One region of the Paenibacillus sp. Y916 genome, then DNA from elsewhere that is predicted to be linked to it. Evidence: riboswitches for the same ligand, from Rfam matches in the RefSeq annotation. Region 1 holds a riboswitch; the other holds the start of a gene.
What was found. A riboswitch is a leader RNA that binds a small molecule or an ion and turns the genes downstream of it on or off. The one in region 1 is predicted to bind cobalamin.

Region 1 (11,016 bases):
AGCCGTTGGTGGTTTCTGCGATCCATATTCCGTCGGGTAGCGGAACTGCTTCTCAACGCTTGCATTATGACTACAAGTTCCAGCAAGAGCGTATTGACCGTTTCCAGAATTCACGATCATCGAAGCGATAGCCAGACTCTCCATGGATGTGGAACAAGCACCGAACACACCCAAGTAAGGAATCGATAATGTTCGTGCCGCAAAGCTGCTACTTATAATCTGATTCATCAAATCACCACCAACATAAAACTGTACTTGTTCCTTCGTTAATCCGGCATTCTCAATAGCCAATTTAGCCGCTTCTTCAATCAACACTTTCTCAGCCTTTTCCCAACTCTCTTCCTCCAACATAGAATCACCATGTACAATGTCGAAATCCTTAGACAGCGGTCCTCTTCCTTCAAATGGTCCCACAACCGTCGCTTTTCCAAGAATAACTGGCTTATTCTCAAACACCCAGCTTTGATGTCCCTTTAACATGTTATGATCCTCCCCCACCTTGAAATAGCCATGTCAAAATTCCAACAACGAAAGCAGCGACCGTACCGAATACGATAACTGGACCCGCAAGTTTAAACATCTGACCACCCACACCTAAGACAATTCCCTCACTTCGGTGCTCAATCGCTGCAGAAGCCATCGAGTTCGCAAATCCTGTAACAGGTACCGCAGAACCAGCCCCTGCCCATTGCGCGATTTTGTCGTATACACCAAAACTGGTCAATATAACAGATATGAGAATCATGACCGCAACTGTAGGATCTGCCGCTGTTTTCTCCGTAAAACCTGCCCAATGAACAAACATTTCCTGAACCGCTTGCCCGATCAGACAAATGGTTCCACCTGCAATAAACGCACGTATGCAATTTTTAATAACGGGTCTTCGCGGTTGAACTTTCAGAGCTAATTCCTGGTATTCCTGTTGCGTAGGGGTTAAATTTTTCTTTTTATTGTTTGCCATGGGCATAACCTCCATTATTCAAATGATCATGATGCCGTTAACGAGTGAGTACTGGCCTAACGTTGTCGATGACCTTTTCTAGTTCAACTGAGCATTGCTCATACATTTGCTTTACCTGCTTATTGTTAGTCGATAGGCCGAACATTTCTAGATCAGCTTCACATTTCTTCAATGTCGCATATAAGGTTGCCTTGTTCTGCGGTTTGGGTACAATAATCTGATCATCGAACAAATCCACGAATAACTGTCCATAAGAATCAACCTGAGCAAGAAATATATTCTCGACTGCCACACCTATTTTCTCCAACTCTACATCTAACCATTCGCGGTTTAATCCGATGGTAGCAAGTGGCTCATCCATAATATTCCCGTCCATGACAACAGTTTGCGGCTCTTGTTCTGGCGCTACTGTAATGCCCAGTGAACTCGGTGTAATGGGCTGATTTTCTTTCACTGATAGAACATTGACCTCTCCACTCGGCTCCATCACAGCAAATTCGGCATCTGCCACCCTGAACACATTCTTGCTTCTCAGTTGTTCCATTAATTCATCCAAAGTAAGTCGTTCCTTCTTCAAATTATCCTCGAGAATTTTACCGTCCTTTATGAGGATTGTTCCTTTACTATCTATAATATCCCTAGCCTTTTTACTCTTTATCGTTAAAAATTCGATCCCCAAAGAACAAGCGACCCACACTAACATCGATATGAGGCCCAAATGCCAGGTTCCATCAACTTCAATCGGTATTGTTGCTGCAAGGCTTCCGATCGTAATTCCCGTTATGTATTCAAACAGAGACAGCTGAGACACTTGTCTCTTCCCAAGAAGCTTCGTCATAAGAAAAAGAACGACAAGCGTTAAGATCGTACGTATAGTAACTAACATCCAATCCTGCATATGGACTTACCTCCCAAAGGTTGATACAAGTAAGATGTCCCCAAATGTCCTCTTTTAACCGAATACAACTTATTTTCTGATGCGAAGTATAGCCTTAACTCAAGACGGATATATTATGTTCGTTGCTTTATAACAAAATACGTGTAATTAAAAGAGGTGAACTTAGATGACCGTTGGTGCTCAAGTAAAAACATGCCTTGCCTCTTTAAAAGGGGCTCAAGCCAGTCTTGAACAATTTGCAATAGAAACGCAAAATCAAGAAGCAAAAACAACGTTTACTAACGCGGCTGAACAAACGCAACAAATCGTTCAACAGGTAGAAACGCGTGTGCAGCAATTAGAGAATGAAGAGCCTCAATATAAAGGATTTTAAAATAAAACCCGAAATTTTCGAATCAAAAGAGACCACTGGTAATGGCATAAAAATGCCTATTTCCAGTGGTCTCTTTTTGTAATATATGTCGCCTACTCTACCGTAATAGATCCCACATCGGAGGTCAGAGATATTAATGGTCCACCGCCATTCAGATCACTTTTTCCTTTGGGTACTCCAATTACTCGACCGACCTCGCTGCTCACTTGTAAACTACTTTGAAGTTCCTCTGCGAGTGTTGCCTTGATACTCCCAACATCCGTCTTTGCTGTGAGACTACTCTTGCTGTCCATTTGATTAATCCCAAATTGAAGACTACCAACATTTGACGTTATCTTAGATTTCCCTTGAATATGAGCACCTTCGATATGAATCGTGCCAACATCATTACGAACATCATAGGTCCCCTGCAAATGATCGAGTTTAATTTGACCCACATTTGTTTCGATCTTGAAGTGATTCACTGAATCCGGAAGTTCCACCTTATAATCGATGCTGAAATCTGAGAACCCATATTCCTTCTTTATCCATTTCCACATATCCATCTTCACGTTCCCCTTAGGGTGTGTGCTAATCTCCATTTGCTCTCCACGTGTAACTACGGAGATTTCAGCCTGATCAAGGATTTCCTGGTATTTAGATTCGCGTGATGACTTGTTAGGAAATGAGAACGTTGCGGTCACCGTCATCTGATCACCCGTGGTCGCTGTTACCTCGATGCTTCCAACCTCATTTTCCAGCAACAGATCCGAGGCAGAACCTATCTCTTGTGTGAGAGATATCTCCTTCTGAATACCATCTTTCTTTAATTCCTCAGTCCAATCCGAGATCGAATCCTCAAATTTATTGGTGCATCCAGCCAGTATTATTATCGAAACGACTGCCACCATCATGATTGACCTATGTTTTCCGCGCATATAAAGTAACTCCTCCAATTCAGTGTTCTGATTTATTTATCATACAATATTAGGGAAATATTAGCACTAGTCCGCGGACTAGTGAAATACTGGACTTGAGGCGGGGAGATATTCTGTGTGAATTCTAGCGAATTCTTTCCTTAGCGTACTTTCTTAATTTCTTCAAACTGAATATATTTCTTCAACCATTTGATATCCTGACTCTTAAAGTATTTGAGTATTTTTCTTTTCTTCTTTAATATCTCGTCATCTAATTTTATATTTGAAGTATGAAATACATATATATTTTTGTCTATTAATTCATGAAGTAGTTTCGATAAGACTTGATGCTGCGTGTGACCATATTCTCCCTCTAGGTTATGAGTTACAACTTTGTTGAATGGTTGCCTTGCTAACATCTCTTCCAAATCTGACTTTAAACGAGACTGGTCAAAATCACCGCCCCATTTATCCTCATATTGCCATATTTCATACTCTGCACCTACCTCTTTCATTACTTTTTTGAATTCCTTGCACCTTACCTTGTTATCACCGTTTGTCACACAAATGACCTTCCATCCCTTTTCTTGTATCAGCTGAGCTCCGCCAAAAATAGTTTCATCATCCGGATGTGCAACAATCATTAACTTATTGTAAGTCATAGCCCTCCTCCTTCCTTATTCTTTTCTTATATATTTTGCATATATCATTGGATACAACGGAAATTTCAAATATTTGTTCGGCCTGTTGTCTCAGTACGTTGCTACCAAGTAAGTTCTTGTTTCCCAAGAGCAATGCATCTTTTACAGCGTTTGTAATATTATCTTGGTTCAAGGGAAGAAGCATTTTATGATCACAAAAGTAATACTGCAAGGCCTTATCAAAATTATCTAATGTTACCAATCCGAAGGTTCCAGCTGCACCAATCGCTATTACTGGTCTCTCACAAAATATGGCTTCCAAAGCAACTCTTCCAGTTCCCACAACATAATTACTTATTGAATACAAATCAGGCATATCCAATCGATTCCCTATATACTGGATACGATTTGATTTGATTGTTTCGTTAATACGCGTTTTTATTTTTTCGGTCTTCATACCGTCACCGGCAATAAGAAGATGCATATCTGGAAACTTTTTAAACAATTTATTATCACATGCCTTTAACAACAATTTGCATATCTCATATTTCTCATCTTCCAGTCTACTAGCGTACAGTAAAACTCTAGATTTTTTAGGGATATTTAATTCTTCCTTAAGATCTGATTTCTTTACAGTAAATTCATTCATATCAATCCCATTAGGGACATGGATCGAATATATGCCTTTCTTCTCCAACCACTTCTTAACAGGTTTACTGACACTAATAAAAGTAGGTTTAATTGAGCATTTATTGATTGCCTCGAGCAATATCGAGTTTTCGTAGTAAGTTCCGTGAATCGTATAAATCAACGGAATATTTAACTTCCGAGATAACTGTACTGCATATTTGGCACTTTTCTCTAAATGGGCGTGGATCAAGTTTATTTCATTGATTCGTATCCATTCAACAAATTCTTCCTTATTTTTTGTATAATTATAGACTTCACATGACAGCATTCTAAATTTACTTTCCAAAGGCCCTGAGTTCCCTGCTACAAAAACTGTCACTCCTTGTTTTAATAATTCTCTTGTAAGAGAAAGAACATGCGTCTCTGTTCCACCTATGTCAAAGGTATCCAAAATCATAAGCACTCTTACATCTTTATCATTCAACTTCTTCACCCCATTCATTTTGAAAATCTTCTTTTATATTCTTGTATTATTAAATGGTAAAAAACAAGATTCGAAACGGCTTTTAACTAATCTCTTAAAAGATACGTTTTCACATATGAAAATCGCCAGTCCGTGTCTTTAGTTAAAGGGTTATTAGCATGGGTTAGATGCGTCTTTCTTGTCATGGTACAGAAAGGTTATACTTTCTACTCTAGCAAAAAAACGCGAATTCTCAGTTATGAGAATCCGCGTCACATGGATTATAACTCTAATCTACCAAAAAGCAATGGTCACTCTTTGGCAGATTTGAGATTACTTTAATTTTTCTTGAACCGACTGTATTTTCTGTGCACTAGAGGAAGTCTTATCCCGACGATCATCCAGTTTAACAGACGTAGAGACTCTCTCTGCCCCCGATAGAAATGGTGATTCATGCAAAGCGGCAATAGCACTCCATACGAATTCAAGAGGCCCTTCAATAATCGTACTCATCGATGTTAATTGATACGTTATTCCCTGCTGATCTTTCAGAACTCGCTGCATATCTGCAACGTAAGCACTTAGACTTGTTGTTTGCGTCCCTATCGGGATAACTGTTACTTCTGCAATCGCCATGTTTATTTCCTCCTCTTACACTTCTTAATCTATTGTAGCTATTTCGTATTTTTTTCGCAAAATCTGGATTTTTGAACTCACAAGATAACATAAATATTTATTCCTCCCCCAAACGCAAGTCATAGAAGGCTTGGCAGGGTTTTCATGATTTTTTTCATAGAATATTTCATTAATACATGTTTACAAACACCATATATTGAGTTAGATTTATATAGCGACACTAAATATAGTGAAAACAGGTGATTCGGCTACTATATCAAATCCGGATCTTAAAAGGGAAGTATGGTGCAATTCCATCACGGTCCCGCCACTGTAACCCAAGATTCGAGCTGCATATCGCAGTCGAATAGGCACAGCCATTGCCACTGTGAGCATAAGTTTATGGGAAGGCGCTAGTTGCTGAATAAACGAACTTCATCTACATATGAAGCACGAATTCGTTTGCTTGGGAAGTCAGGAGACCTGCCTGTTCGACATACACAATACATCCTACGGTGAAATAGGAAAGGTGGAATATAATCATGGTACTTATGGAACCTAGAAGTAGCTTCTCCTTGGAAGAGAAAATGCTACATGAGGTATCAGGTCTTGGACACGATATTACAGAGAGTCTCAACGTGGAAATGCTACGTGAGAATGCCAATCTAAATGGCGAAAGCTTTTCAGGAAAAATAGGAAAATTCGGCAGTGAATATGCTAAATGGTACGCAAGATATTACATAATCCCCAAACAACTCATGGCTGCCGTGGATCACAATGATTTATATGTACATGATCTTGATCAATATGCGGTGGGTAGCACGAATTGCATCTTCATTCCATTCGACAAACTCCTAGCACGGGGCTTCAGCACTGGCAGTGGTAGTGTTCGCACACCACAATCCATTTCAACTGCGATGGCATTAGTTGCGATAATATTTCAATGTCAGCAAAATTCTCAATACGGCGGCGTTTCCGGGAGCAAACTGGATCATGATTTAGCTCCATATGTCGCCAAGTCATTTGCGAAGCATTTTCAAAAAGGGGTACACTACTTTAATGAGACTTCTGTGGTCGAAGAGTGTAACATCCATCTAGGTAACTTATCGTTACCTAACTCTCATCCACGTTCTTATTCTTTTGCTATGCAAGAAACTAGGACAGAATGCCTTCAAGCTGCTGAGAGCTTAATCCATAACCTAAATACGATGTCCAGCCGTGCTGGAGGTCAGATCCCCTTCACTAGCATCAATTATGGGACATGCACCTCACTTGAAGGCCAAATGATCATTGATAGCTTGCTTAGTGCAACTATGAATGGACTTGGAAGTGGCGAAACACCTGTCTTCCCCATTCAAATCTTCAAATGTAAGCGTGGTATCAATCAATCACCAGGGGATGCTAACTATGATCTTTTCTTGAAGGCCGTAGAATGCTCATCCAAACGGTTATATCCTAATTTCGCCAACATAGATGCTCCCTTCAACTTACAGTATTATGATCCAACAGATGCCAATACTGAATTCGCTACGATGGGTTGTCGTACTCGTGTTCTTGCCGATCGACATGGTCGCAATCGTCTATCCGGTAAAGGGAACTTATCCTTCAATACGATTAATCTTGTTAAATTAGGTATCAAACACGGTGTAGTTAATGGTAATATCACGCCTAATGAGGAGGGGTTCCAACAAGATCTCAACCACTTCCTGGATATCGCACTACATGGACTATTACACCGTTACAAAATCCAAGCCCGACAGCCTGCCAAAGCTTCAGACTTTATGATGCGCGAAGGAGTCTGGGAAGGTGGAGAACTACTAGGTCCTGACGACAAGGTAGAACAAATCTTGAAACATGGTAGCTTATCTATAGGCTTCATCGGTCTAGGTGAATGTATGAAGGCCATGTACGGTAAACATCATGCTGAAAGTGATGTAGTCTATGCCAAAGCTTTGGAACTTATCTCCTCCATGCGTCGTTACTGTGATCGGAAGAGTGACGAGTATGATCTTAACATTACATTGATGGCTACACCAGCTGAAGGTCTATCGGGTAAGTTCACGAAAAAGGATCGAGAAATATTCGGTTCCATTCCCGGTGTAACAGACCGCGAATATTATACTAATTCTTTTCATGTACCGGTATATTATAATCTGCCAGCTGCGCGTAAAATTTCGCTTGAGGCTCCTTTTCATGAATTGTGCAATGCAGGAGCTATCTCTTATATTGAATTAGATGGAAATGTGCGTAGTAATCAAACTGCCTTTCTCAAAATAGTTCAGTTTGCATTATCACAAAATATTGGCTATTTCAGCATTAACCATCCTATTGATCGTTGTGGTTCTTGCCATTACGAAGGTATTATCGGGGATACGTGCCCACAGTGTGGAACACTCGAATCCGACGTACCCATGTACCGTCTACGGCGAGTGACCGGTTACCTAACAGGTGATTATCAGACGCGCTTTAATGCTGCTAAGCAAGCTGAGGTACGAGATCGGGTCAAACATCGATGAATATTTGTGGCTACTATCCTGAATCCATTAACGAAGGTGATGGCCTGCGGGCCGTCATCTTTCTTAGTGGTTGCCGTCACCGCTGTCCAGGTTGTTTCAATCCGGCAACGTGGAATTTCAACTACGGAGAACCTTTTACGGAACAGCGTCAACAAGAAATTATCAATGACATGGCTAATAACCCCTTACTTGAAGGATTGACGCTTGCTGGGGGAGATCCTTTCTTCTCAGCTGATGAGGCGGCTGATTTCATTGATAAGGTCCGACTAAGCCTCCCTAACTTCTCTGTATGGATCTATACCGGCTATATATATGAGGATCTCATGGCCTCCGTTCATTCGGCAGAGTACCGTCTGCTTCAGAAATGCCAAGTCGTCATCGATGGTCCTTTTGTACAATCTTTAAAGAATACCAGTCTCCCCTTCCGTGGGAGTTCAAATCAGCGTATTATAGACATTCAGGCAAGTTTGATTTACAACGATGCCATACTGTTGTAAATTTAAATATCACAAATTGAAATACTCATGTTGAAAGGAAGACATTCATGCCACATTTCGTAGTAAAACCGAATAACCGCCAGCTCGCTTTTGATGAGAAGCGTCTCTCCATCTATACTGATCGCCTTCTTGAAGGATTGGACATGCTTAATAAGGATCAATTGATCCGCGGTGTATTATCCAAGCTTCGCCGTGATGAAGTTACAGGAGAAGATATTAGTAACGCCTTTACCATGTCTGCATTAGAGTTAGTTACGAAAGAGGAACCTAACTGGAAGTTTGCTGCAGCTCGTTCTTTACTTACTACTTTATATAAAAAAGCTGCTCATCACCGCCGTTATAAATCGTATGCCGATGAGCCTTATGGTGCGCTTTACCCACTGATCACAGATTTGGTACACAAAGGTATATACAGAGAAGAATTACTTGAATACTATACGAAAGAGCAGATCCAAGAACTTGGTGAACTCATTGATTATAAACGTGATCTTTTATTCGATTACATCGGTCTTTTAACGCTTACAGAGCGCTACCTTACGACAGATTTCGATGGACATATTATGGAGCTTCCACAAGAACGTTACATGATCATCGCTATGTTCCTTATGCATAAAGAGCCTGCTGAGAGACGCATGGAGCTTGTGAAGGAGTCCTATTGGGCGATGAGTAATTTATATATGACCGCAGCTACCCCGACGTTGTCTAATGCTGGCAAGAAAGTTGCTGGACAACTCTCCAGTTGCTTCATCGACACCGTTGATGACTCTTTGGAAGGCATCTTCGATTCTAACACCGATACGGCTCGTCTTAGTAAAATGGGCGGTGGAATCGGTGTCTATCTCGGCAAAGTACGTGCCCGTGGTTCAGATATTCGTGGACATAAAAATACGAGTTCAGGTGTCATCCCTTGGATCCGTCAGCTCAACAATACCGCCGTTAGCGTAGACCAATTAGGTACACGTAAAGGTGCCATTGCAGTCTATATCGATGTGTTCCATAAAGATATTCTCGCGTTCCTTGATCTCAAATTAAATAATGGTGACGAGCGTATGAGAGCACATGACGTATTCCACGGCATTTGTATTCCTGACCTATTCATGAGTGCTGTAGAGAATCGTGGGATGTGGAATCTATTCTGTCCTCATGAAGTCAAAAAGGTTATGGGCTGGAAAGATAGCAACGGTCGTCCACTTGGACTTGAAGATTTCTATGACGAAACGCTTGGTCAAGGTTCCTTCAGTGATAAATATGCCGAAGCCGTTGATCATCCTGTGTTGTCTCGTATTACCGTTCCAGCGATCGATATTATGAAGCGTGTCATGAAGTCGCAGCTTGAGACAGGTACGCCATATATGTTCTACCGTGATACAGTCAACCGGGCTAACCCGAATAGTGCACATGGTATGGTCTATTCCTCTAACCTGTGTACGGAAATTATGCAGAACCAATCAGCAACCGTTGTGGAAAAGGAAGAACTCGTTACCAAAGACGGACAAACGAGAATTATTATCTCGAAAATCCCTGGTGATTTCGTCGTGTGTAACTTGAACTCCATTCACTTGGCTCGCGCTGTTCCAGCGGGTGTGCTAGATCGACTCGTTCCTATTCAAGTACGGATGCTTGATAATGTCATCGATATTAACAATATTGAAGTGCTTCAAGCTCAATATACGAATAGTCAATATCGCGCCATCGGCTTAGGAACTTTCGGACTTCATCATCTATTAGCTCTCGAAGGTATTCGTTGGGAATCCGATGAGGCTGTCACTTATAATGATAATCTTTATGAGAAAATCAACTACCTGCTCGTTCGTTCAAGTATGGAACTTTCCAAGGAAAAAGGTCAGTATCCGAAGTTTAAGGGCTCTGATTGGGAAAGTGGTCAGTACTTTACACAACGTGGCTACACAGATGGCCAACGTGAAGGTAAGTACGTAACGACTTCACAGTGGCAGGAACTGCAACAAGAGGTGCAACAGAATGGTGTACGGAACGCTTGGATGTTCGCTATTGCACCTAATGGTTCCACTTCCATTATCGCCGGCTCCACAGCCAGCATCGATCCATTGTATGAATTGCTATCTTATGAAGAGAAAACAACGTATAAGATTGCTAACCCAGCACCGGATCTATCTGATAAGACGATCTGGTTCTATAAAACAGCGTTTAATCTAGACCAACATTGGTCCATCAATATGGCGGCTGCCCGCCAACGTCATGTGGATCAAGGCCAAAGCTTCAATCTGTACGTTCGTCCTGACATTAAAGCGACCGATTTCCTATCGCTGCATCTTCATGCTTGGAGTTCCGGCATGAAAACAACTTACTATGTACGTAGCCGGGCGTTGACGATTGATGAATGTGAGAGCTGCTCGTCATAACCTTCGATCCCACCCCACCCTCCCTTCCAAGGGAGGGCCCCAAGGGCTCTGCCCTCTGGACACCCGAAACTCTTTGGCGGAGTGAGAGGATGGGGTGCTTATCTGTGAGGAACGTTTCGTGCTAGGAGCGCTTATCGTCCTCCCT
Region 2 (11,016 bases), on a different contig from region 1:
TGTTGTATAAAGGTACTTATGATGGAGTTCGAATTCTCGGTCGTAAATCTGTTGAAATGCTGTCAAGAGAACCTTATCCTGAAGGGTTACCCGCATTCTGTTGGGGAGAACAAGTAAAGCATAGTCACTTTGCGCTAAGTAGTTCTCTGGGTAGAGAATATGACTCTTGTGGACCGAATACGATCTTTCATGAAGGGGCTGGTCGAAGTACGCTGATGGTAGATCCAGATGAGGATCTTGTTGTAGCCTTCTTTGTACCTTCGAACGTCGATTGGGTACCTGAATCCGTCATTAATGTGAAGAATATCATTTGGTCTGGACTTAAATGAGGAAATCTTTATCTATGATCCGGGCAGTAGGATGGGCTACCTACAAAGAGTGGGCAGCCTTCCGCTCCCATATGGCAGTGTCTATCCTCATCGGACCTATTTATTTCTTAGTTCAATACTTCATCTGGCAGTCCATCTTCTCGACGAGAGAGACACTGAACGGATTTACCTTGGAGCAAATGTTAGTGTATTACGGAGTTATGTCATGTATTAACTATCTTACTTTTGATTTTGCGGATTGGAATTTACAGATGCTTATTCGGACAGGGAAGTATGTCACCTTTATACTGAGACCGGTATCTCATATTTTCTTTGCCTTTTCTCAAAAGATAGGTCATCGCTCCTTAGGATTTTGGATGGAATTCCTGCCAGTGTCCTTAATCTATTTCTTTATTCTAGATATTGATTTAATTCCCGCTCAGCCGTTGTGGGCTATTATCTCTGTTATTCTTGGATTTATCATGACCTTTCTAGTGAACTATTGTATTGGTTTGACGGCCTTTTGGCTGACGAATGCGGATGGAATAAGGCGCATGTTTCTACTTGTACGAGATGTGACGGCGGGTGTATTGGTACCGCTTACCTTCTTTCCTGAGATTGTGCAAAAAGTGCTCATATTTCTTCCATTTCAATTCATGCAATATGTTCCGGTTCGTGTCTTCGTTGGAAGCTATGAATTAGCTGGAATGACCTTATCTATTCCGCAAATTGTTGGTTTGCAAGCAGTAGCGGTATTGCTGATGTGGGGAATATCTAGTGTTCTCATTCATCTTGGGCTACGGAAGTTCACGGGGGTGGGTGTATGAGTTCGGCATTTGCTTGTTATGTGGCGGTGATGAGGACGAAGCTTGCCGAACGAATGGCATATCGTGGTGATTTCTTTATCAGTGTATTTATGATGCTGATTGGAGATTTAATGGTCCCATTGATTACGTTACTTGTGTACCGTTCAGGTGCTTCTTTTCCTGGATGGACACTGCATGAGGTTATTCTTATCCAAGGAATATTCACTCTGGCGAAAGGTATCGCCTTTCCATTCTTCTTCGGAATGGTGTCGACGACTCTTCATCATGTGAGGGAGGGGTCGTATGATGTATTTCTGCTTAAACCACGACCGGTTCTATTCCTTACGATGACCAGTTCTTTTGATATTGATGATTTCGGTAGGTTGATTAGTGGAGGTGTATTGACGGCATGGGCGTTATCTGGCTTACCGTTTCCTGATGGGTTGGAGTGGATTCAGTTCGGCGTATTGTTTCTATGTGGACAGCTTGTCCTGTTTGCAGTCTCCTTAATTCTATCAGGGCTGTTGTTTAAATGGGTAGGGAGTAGTAGGGTGTACGATATCTTTGATTCGGTCTCGATGTTCGGATTATATCCGGGAACCATCTTCTCCAAAGCCTTTCAGAATATACTGACGTACGTCATACCGATCACGATGATTGGATTCCTGCCAGCTGCAGCACTCCTGGGAAGACCTGCGGAGGGAACTTGGATCGCTGCATGGATGTGTATATTATTTCTTGGGGCTGGTCTAGCATTCTGGCATCATATGTTGAAGAACTATACAAGTGCGGGGGGCTAGAGCTTGATTATACAAGTACGGCAATTAAAGAAGAATTATACAACCTATGAACGCGGGGCTTCATTCAAGGAGACCCTAGCGAGTCTATTCAAACGTAAACCCATAGAGGTACAAGCAGTTAAAGGTCTATCGTTTGAGATGGAAGCTGGAGAAATTGTGGGATTTCTTGGTCCGAATGGAGCTGGGAAATCAACGACGTTAAAGATGCTTACAGGTGTTCTGCATCCGACATCCGGGGACGTTAAGATTCTCGGGTACACCCCTTGGAAGCAGAGGAAGAAATATGTTCGGAATATTGGTGCTGTATTCGGGCAAAAGTCGCAATTACTATGGGACATTCCCCCAATCGATGCATTTTACATGAATAAAGCTATCTATGCGCTGGATGATGAACCCTTTCAGGAAACACTGAATCAGCTAGTGGAGCTGCTGGATGTTAGTGAAGTGATGCGCAAACCTACACGTCAATTGTCACTGGGGGAGAGAATGAAATGCGAGTTCATTATGGCGATGCTTCACCGCCCGAAGGTTGTATTTCTAGATGAACCGACGATAGGCTTAGATGTGATCGCTAAAGAGAAAATTCGTAGTTTTATTCAGGAAATGAACGCAATGGGGGTTACTTTTATTCTGACTACCCATGATCTCGAAGATGTAGAGAAGCTTGCGAAGCGGGTTATTGTGATCAACCATGGGGAAATCGTATTTGATGATTCAATGGGAGTTCTACGGAACTTTCTTGGAGCTAAGAAGACAGTAACCTTAACGACAGAAGTACAGGCAGATTGGAGTGGAATTGAAGGTGTGAAAATTCTGAAGCAAGTATCTGAAGTCGAGGCTGAGCTTGAACTAGATACAGAACAACTAGAGCTTAAGGAGTTCATTCGAATTGTCAATGATCGCTATACGATTCATGATATGTCAATTAATGCCTTACCCATCGAAAGAGTGATTAAGGAACTATATCAAGTGAAAGCATAGAATGAGTAATCAAAAACTGCTATAATGTAGTTGGAAATGGAGATGATTCTATGGCTAAGAAAAAACAATCTACACCAGCTCCCAAGCCAACTTCTGACTATACACCAACTACGTTGAAGGACTTACTAAGTGGTGAAATACTTGAGCAATTAAAGTCTCAAGCGGATGCGATGAAAGCGGAGGAAAAGAAGAAGAAGGAAGAACAAGAGCTGCAGAAGATAGAAGCACGCAAGCAAGAGCAAAAGAAATTGGATAACAATTTTGAACACTTGTTCGAGAATAGTAAACAAGATTGGCGCAAATATAAATAAGATATAGGAAACCACCGAGATTAGTTAGCGAGTCTATCTAGATCCGGTGGTTTCTTTGCATGTTGTTTATTTCTAGCATGTGAGATATCTATATTTAAGATAATGGCAATAGTAGTGAAGGTGGCGACATTGCCTTTTGAAGGACAATCCGCCATCGCACAAAAATATTTACTCAACACTAGTGAAGTCATATGGTTTCTTCTCGTGTACATGTAATACTGTTACTCCTCCAGAAATACAAGCCCAACAAAATCGTTCATTTCAAGATTACCGAAGTAATGCTTTATATCAAGATCAGATAAAGCTTCACGCACTTCCGCTTCATCGTATCTTTTACCCCGTAATATATCCTCAATATCAGTCACATCACCAACGCCGAAGAAATCGCCATAAATCTTAATGTTCCGAATTCTACCTTCGTTAATGTCCATGCGCAGATCAATGATACCGACAGGGAACTTCTTCGAATGTTTCACGTTCGATTCAGGTGATATACCGTAGTTCCAATCCCAGTTCTGATAATGTTCCTTGGAAATTCGATTGATCTGCTCCCAATCTTCTTCTTTTAGGTGGTATTGGGGTACATCCTGCGCATCCATTCCGAATATCGAACGAAGTAGCTCAGCACGGAATTCTTCGATCGTCATAGTGGTTTCCATAAGATCACTGATGTTGGCTACGCGACTACGTACGGATTTGGTACTCTTGGATTTGAATTTCTCTGGATTTACGTTGAGAGAAGCTTGAACGTTATCCAAGTTCAGGTTAAACATCAACGTACCGTGACTGAACATCCGACCACGAGTTGAGAATTGGGCGTTACCAGATATTTTCTGTTCTCCAACCTGTATGTCGTTGCGCCCTGTGAGCTCAGCGTTTATTCCCATTTTTTGAAGAGCATCAATAACAGGTTGGGTGAATTTCAAGAAATTATGGAATGATTGGCCATCATCTTTCGTAATAAAGCTGAAATTAAGGTTACCAAGATCATGATATACTGCACCACCGCCGGAAAGACGACGGACGATTTGAACATTGTTCTCCTTGCAATACTCCTGATTAATCTCTTCAATCGTGTTCTGATGTTTACCAATAATAATAGATGGTTGATTAATATAGAAAAGCAAATAGCTCTCGTCCATTGAAAGATGTCTTAAAGCGTACTCTTCTATGGCTAAGTTAATAGCAGGATCATGAATTCCTTGGTTATCGATGAATAGCATAGTTTACTCTACTCCTTCATTATTTAAAGGTATGTAATGATTGTTGAATCTTGTATAATTGTAAACTAAATATGAGATAGAAACAAAGGACGATGGATTGACGCAATAGAAGAGCCTAAGCAACAATGGAACTATACCTAGGCAATTTAAAGACAGAGGGGTAATTAGGATGCTAGAACGTTACGGTCATGGAGGAGATTTAGAAAGTGCCGCACAGGCTTATGGACAAGATGAGGGAATATTCCTCGATTTTAGCGCTAATATTAATCCGTTGGGCCCACCTCAGCAAGTGCTAAAGCAATTGGAGGGAGCATTATCGTCAATTATTCGTTATCCTGACCCAGGTCATAGAAGATTTAAAACTATTCTTGGACGCAAGCTAAGTGTTGGTGAAGATAATATTTGTGTTGGAAATGGTGCAGCTGAATGTATGTCGCTTATTTTACTAGGACTTCATCCACAGAAGGTCGGTATTATCGAACCATGTTTCTCTGAATATAGGCAATTGTCAGAACAATTCAATACGGAAGTAATCTCGGTATTTGGTAGACAAGATAATGATTGGAAGGCAACATGTGAAGACATAGGACAGTTGATACAGCAAGTAGATTTGCTATTCATTGGTCAGCCTAACAACCCGAATGGCGTGCAATATACGCTTGAGGAGCTGAGGATATTAGCCGAAACTGCTGAGAAATTCAACACCTATCTGGTCGTAGATGAAGCCTTCATAGATTTCATTCCGCAACGACAGCAAGCATCTTTGTTATCGGAACTTACAAAGTATCCTCGTATGTTACTGGTACGGTCCATGACGAAGTTCTATGCGATTCCAGGTTTGCGATTGGGATATACATTGGCACATCCGGATGTCATCCAAGCTATGAAGAGTAAGCAGGTGACGTGGAGTGTAAATGGACTAGCTCTGTTAGCGGGTGAAGCAGCGTTGGAAAGTGGTGAGGAATTCGAGCGTAGTACGTTAGAATTAATATCCAATGAGCGAATAGTCCTTACCCAAGGGCTTACCAGGCTGGGGTGTAATGTCAGTCCAAGCGAAGCGAACTTTCTATTGGTGGAGCTTCCGGAACCATGGCATGCGATAGATATGCAACGTGAACTTGGTCTGCGAGGAATATTAATTCGAAGCTGTGCGATGTATCCTGGGCTGGGGGATGAATATATTCGAATCGCCGTCAAAGGCGCGGAAGCTAATCGGTTATTTCTGGTCGAGATACAGAATGTGATGGAGAGTATAGTATAAGAATAGGAGAATAATGATGATGATGACAACAACAACACCTTTTATCAATGATGAAAATAACGTGTATTCCTCTATCGTTTGGCCAGGTCTAACACTTACCCGACAAGAACGTCATTTGTTACTCCAATGCCCAAGCCCTGTGGATAGCCTTAGTAGTGCAATATATGGGGGAGGAACAGGGAAAATCGATCGAATAGCTAATATTTATGTAGATCGGTTCTATAACTGTGCTGATCCAGAACGTGATATAGAGCAATTATTCAAGGATTGGGGCTACCCACAGCAAACTACAGCAGGATTGTTGACAGCTGTTCGATTGGAACATGCTGCAGTTCTGGAAGAGGACGGTAAAGACGGATCCTTGTTCTGCTGTACAACAGCGGGAGTATCGAACGGTGCACGTGCTGGATCTGAGCGAACTACGTTCCCAGCCTATCAACCCGGAACGATCAATATTATGCTCATGATTGACGCGAAGCTGACGCAAGCAGCGATGGTAAATGCTATTATGACAGCTGTAGAGGCAAAGACTGCTGCTCTATCGGATCTGGGTATTCGGGATGCAGAGAATGGATTGATTGCTACGGGAACTACGACGGATTCTATTGTTCTTGGTGTCAGTCAATCTCCTATCCATACTATTGAACATCGATACTGTGGAACAGCTACTGAACTAGGAGCTGCAATTGGACGACTAGTTTATGCTACAGTGCAAGAGGGTTTAAGAGTTGCGGGAGTGAAGCGAGTATGATGGAATTGGCCATATTCATTCTATGGGCTGCCTACCTATTGGATCTGATCATTGGAGATCCGCGCTGGCTACCTCACCCTGTGATCGGCATGGGGAATTGTATCAAACGGATAGAGAGGAATATTCGTAGTCATGTGTCAGATCCGATCAAGTTAAAAAAATATGGAATTCTACTTCCAACTATTGTTGTAGGAGGTGCACTGCTTATAACGTGGGCATTGTTGAGAGGTCTATATATGATTCATCCATGGCTTGCCGTTGGTGTTGAGATCGTATTAATTGCTACGACGATTGCTACGAAAGGGCTTAAGGATGCGGGGATGGAGGTGCATGATCATCTTAATTGTGGTGACTTACCTGCTGCTCGTAGATCACTTGGAATGATTGTTGGACGTGATACAGATCATTTGGATGAGCCTGAAATTGTCCGTGGAACGGTAGAGACCGTTGCGGAGAATATTGTTGATGCTATTGTGTCGCCGTTGTTCTATGCACTTATTGGAGGAGCACCACTGGCGATGGCTTATCGAGCTGTAAATACCTTAGATTCGATGGTTGGTTACAAGAATGATAAATATATTAACATAGGATGGGCCTCTGCCCGATTGGATGATGTCGCTAATTTCATTCCAGCTCGTATAACAGGTGCATTACTGGTCGTTAGTAGTTGGGTTATGCGTCTAGATTATAAAAGGTCTTATCATACCGTAAGACATGATGCTCGTCTCCATCCGAGTCCGAACAGTGGATTCCCTGAATCAGCCGTAGCTGGAGCTCTTGGTGTTCGGCTAGGAGGTGAGAATACGTATAATGGTGTCGTGTCTTTTCGTGCCTATATGGGGGAATTCTCACGTCCAATGGTGAAGAGGGATATTCAGTCAACTATACGTTTGATGCTAGTCGCATCGTTGTTATTCCTCATGTTATGTGCACTTGCTATACGGGGTTTAGGTGGAACATTATGGAATTAGAATTGGTATGTATTCGACATGGCAGAACGCAGTGGAATAAGGATCGACGTTATTTGGGACATACGGATATAGGAATACTCGAAGAGTCACAGACAGAGCTTTTATTAGTGAAAGAAGCCCTTGAAGGAAGGATATTCCGAAAGGTATTCTGCAGTGATCTGAAGAGATGTAGGGAAACGTTAGATTTGATCTATCCTACATCACCTGATCAGGTAGTCTTTGATCATCGTTTGCGAGAGATGGATTTTGGAGATTGGGAGGGGCAGACCTACGATCAGTTGAAGCATTCTAGGTTGTATCGAGAATGGCTGGACAATCCTCAAACAGTGACTCCTCCAAGGGGGGAATCTTGGGGACACTTTCAGCAGAGGCTGGTGAACTTCATGGATAGTCTAGCGTGTGTTTTGGAGGGAGATGATAACTCCGTTGATTCTATGTTGCTGGTTACACATGGAGGGGTCATAAGACAACTCGCGACGATGACGATTCCTGACTTGATGTTCTGGGATATCTCGGTTGATCCGGGAAGCTTGTTAACGCTGCAGCTTACGATACGTGAGGGGCAATGGGTAGGACGCTTAAAGTAGCCCTATGATTAGAGGAAGTCCAAAGGGCTTACTTTTTGAACTCGAACTATAAGGAATTATTAACATTTGGTTTGTAAGGTATCTCTTTTTGATCTATAATTTTGAATAGAGAAGCAAGATCTGTATTTAAATGAATATTATAAACTTATGAGGTCTAGGAACTTAGAAGCTGAAGTAATAGCTTTTAACTCTAGTTAAAAGGGAAGTCGGTGTAAATCCGACACGGTCCCGCCACTGTGAATCAGGGATATTCTCCATATACCACTGTACTGCTATAAGCAGAATGGGAAGGTGAGATTATTAGTTAACCTGTGAGTCAGGAGACCTGCCTTGTGAGAATAAGTACGGCGATCCTTCGAGGAAAGGATTACGTTTGGCTTGTGTAAGTGCTTGTGATGTATTATTGCGGGCTTATAACACTTGGCATACATATATCGTATTAGTAATATGTGATGTTTGTACAGACGTAATCCCTGATTCTTTCTAGCAATAGAGGATCAGGATTTTTTGCTATGTTTATGTCCTTTATCGGAGAGAATTCATTGAAATTACAAGGCTAGCATCTCATGTATGTACAATAGATAATAGGGGAGATAATGAACAATGAAGCAGATTTGGAAGAATTGGACTACGGGTGCCTTAGCAATGATGCTAGCACTATCACTTGCCGCTTGTGGTAATAATAACGAACCAGCGCAAGGATCCGAACCTACGCCAGCACCAACGGAACAAGCCACACCACCAGCAGAACAAGTTAATGAGCTGACAACGGAGTATCCACTAACCGTAACGGATGCGACAGGTGAGACATTTACATTTACAGAAGCTCCGAAGCAGATTGTATCCCTCTCACCAGCGGAGACAGAAGCATTGTTCGCGCTAGGATTAGATGATCAAGTTGTTGGTGTATCGGATTATGATGATTATCCAGCGGCCGTAACAACTAAGCCTAAAATGGGTGGTCTGTACAATCCAAATGAAGAAGCGATTATAGCAGCGCAACCAGATCTTGTACTTACGGGTATTTCTATGAGTGCGGAAGCTACTGAGAAGCTACGTGCTCTAGGAATTGCGATTTTCAAGACCAATCCGAAATCAATAGATGATGTTATCACAAATATTGAATTGTATGGTCAGATTACAGATCATCAAGCCGAAGCGAAGGCTGTTACAGATGAAATGAAGCAAGAGCGAGATGAAGTGACGGAAGCTGTTAAATCACTAACCCCTGATCAGAAGAAGAAAGTGTATATCGAGTTCTCTATAGGTTGGACGGTAGGTAGTGGCGAGTTTATGGACGAGTTAATCGCCCTAGCTGGCGGAGTTAACGTCGCTGCTGATACAACGGGTTGGAGTGAAATTAGTGAGGAAAAGATTATTAATGATAACCCAGACGTCATTCTGTATTCGAAGAATGTGATTGAAGAGAACACACAGAAAACGTTAGACGAGATTATTAAAGCTCGCAGTGGCTGGGATCAAATTACGGCAGTTAAAAATGATGATATTCATGCATTAGATGATAACTTGATTAGTCGTCCAGGACCAAGAGTAACTGAAGGTCTCAAGCAAATTTCCAAAATGATATATCCTGAACTAGTGCAGCCATGAGTAAAAAGTTGGCTGGGTACGGAGGACTTGGGATAATATTGCTTATCGTGAGCTTCCTGCTCTGCCTAGGAATAGGGGCTGTGGAGCTTCCGATCAAGGATATCATAGGAATTCTATTACACCGATTTCCTTGGGTAGGTGATGCAATCACTCCAACATGGAGTTCTGCACATGAACAGATACTGCTGAAAGTGAGATTGCCTAGAATTATACTAGGGATGCTTGTCGGTGCAGCTCTTGCAGTTGCCGGTTCTGGATTTCAAGGGGTGCTGCGAAATCCTCTTGCTGACCCATACACACTTGGGGTATCTTCTGGGGCTTCAGTCGGTGCAGCTGTTATTATCTTTTTCGGATTGCAGTATTCGCTTGTAGGTGTATGGACTCTCCCTTTGGTTGCTTTCCTAACCGGAATATTAACCTTATGGGGAGTTCTATCTTTAGCGCGTGATGGAGGTAAGATTCCGACGAATAGTCTGATTTTGTCAGGTGTTGTTATGCAATCATTTCTAGGTGCAATCGTATCCTTCTTAACTGTGATGTCGAAGCAGACGATTAATGAAATCATGTTCTGGACGATGGGAGGACTCAGCTTCCGTGGCTGGTCATATACACTTATGTTGATGCCATACGTATTAGTTGGACTTGCTGTGATATGGGGTAGTGCACGGTCTCTAAATTTAATGGCACTTGGTGAGCGTCAAGCAGCACATATGGGTCTGAATGTAGAGAGGCTTAAGCTAAGAACATTGATCGTATCCACTTTGCTTACGGCTGCGGCTGTATCGGTATCAGGTGTAATTGGATTTGTAGGACTTGTTATACCGCACATTATTAGATTAATTACGGGACCTGATTATCGACTCATCATTCCATTATCTGCGCTTGGAGGTGGGATATTCACGATGTGGTGTGATACCGTTGCCCGTTCTATTCTCGCGCCTACGGAGATTCCGCTTGGAGTCGTTACAGCATTCATTGGTGCTCCGTTCTTTGCGTATCTGTTGTATCGTAATAAGAAGCATAGGAACGGAGGTATGATATGATTGAGGTGACAAAGGTATCCAAGCGTTATGCTGAAATCTCCGCACTTCGAGATGTGGATTGGTCGATACAAGAAGGTGAGTGGTGGGGAATCATTGGTCCTAATGGAAGTGGTAAATCAACACTCCTCCAATTAATATCTGGAGTGGACCAGATTAGCAGTGGGAAGCTTACGATTCAGGGACGTCATGTCTCAAGCTATAGCCGACGTGAGCTATCCCAGATGCTAGCTGTCCTTCAGCAAGATGGTCTGCCCGCCATTCATTATCCGGTTCGAGATATTATAGAGATGGGTAGATATCCATTTCAGGACTGGCTCGGACGAGATGTGAGTAATAATGCTACAGCTATTATTGATGATATCA

Region 2: another riboswitch for cobalamin. It lies ahead of AC1TO9_RS12035 (ABC transporter substrate-binding protein); the one in region 1 lies ahead of AC1TO9_RS13235 (anaerobic ribonucleoside triphosphate reductase).

Annotation. Positions count from the first base shown of each region.
Region 1 is NZ_JBXCJA010000005.1:106,230-117,245, forward strand. Features, by position in the region: gene spoVAD (stage V sporulation protein AD) at 1-480, opposite strand, end outside; gene spoVAC (stage V sporulation protein AC) at 482-961, opposite strand; gene AC1TO9_RS13205 (DUF421 domain-containing protein) at 999-1,859, opposite strand; gene AC1TO9_RS13210 (DUF1657 domain-containing protein) at 2,026-2,232, shown strand; gene AC1TO9_RS13215 (hypothetical protein) at 2,325-3,149, opposite strand; gene AC1TO9_RS13220 (PIG-L family deacetylase) at 3,290-3,790, opposite strand; gene AC1TO9_RS13225 (glycosyltransferase) at 3,777-4,883, opposite strand; gene AC1TO9_RS13230 (MTH1187 family thiamine-binding protein) at 5,196-5,498, opposite strand; cobalamin riboswitch at 5,719-5,982, shown strand; gene AC1TO9_RS13235 (anaerobic ribonucleoside triphosphate reductase) at 6,020-7,993, shown strand; gene nrdG (anaerobic ribonucleoside-triphosphate reductase activating protein) at 7,990-8,490, shown strand; gene AC1TO9_RS13245 (ribonucleoside-diphosphate reductase subunit alpha) at 8,538-10,871, shown strand.
Region 2 is NZ_JBXCJA010000004.1:275,874-286,889, reverse strand. Features, by position in the region: gene AC1TO9_RS12090 (serine hydrolase domain-containing protein) at 1-329, shown strand, start outside; gene AC1TO9_RS12085 (ABC transporter permease) at 344-1,135, shown strand; gene AC1TO9_RS12080 (ABC transporter permease) at 1,132-1,914, shown strand; gene AC1TO9_RS12075 (ABC transporter ATP-binding protein) at 1,918-2,895, shown strand; gene AC1TO9_RS12070 (YqkE family protein) at 2,946-3,206, shown strand; gene AC1TO9_RS12065 (hypothetical protein) at 3,227-3,418, opposite strand; gene lplA (lipoate--protein ligase) at 3,428-4,429, opposite strand; gene cobD (threonine-phosphate decarboxylase CobD) at 4,599-5,690, shown strand; gene AC1TO9_RS12050 (adenosylcobinamide amidohydrolase) at 5,710-6,441, shown strand; gene cbiB (adenosylcobinamide-phosphate synthase CbiB) at 6,441-7,412, shown strand; gene AC1TO9_RS12040 (histidine phosphatase family protein) at 7,403-7,999, shown strand; cobalamin riboswitch at 8,133-8,346, shown strand; gene AC1TO9_RS12035 (ABC transporter substrate-binding protein) at 8,603-9,610, shown strand; gene AC1TO9_RS12030 (FecCD family ABC transporter permease) at 9,607-10,653, shown strand; gene AC1TO9_RS12025 (ABC transporter ATP-binding protein) at 10,650-11,016, shown strand, end outside.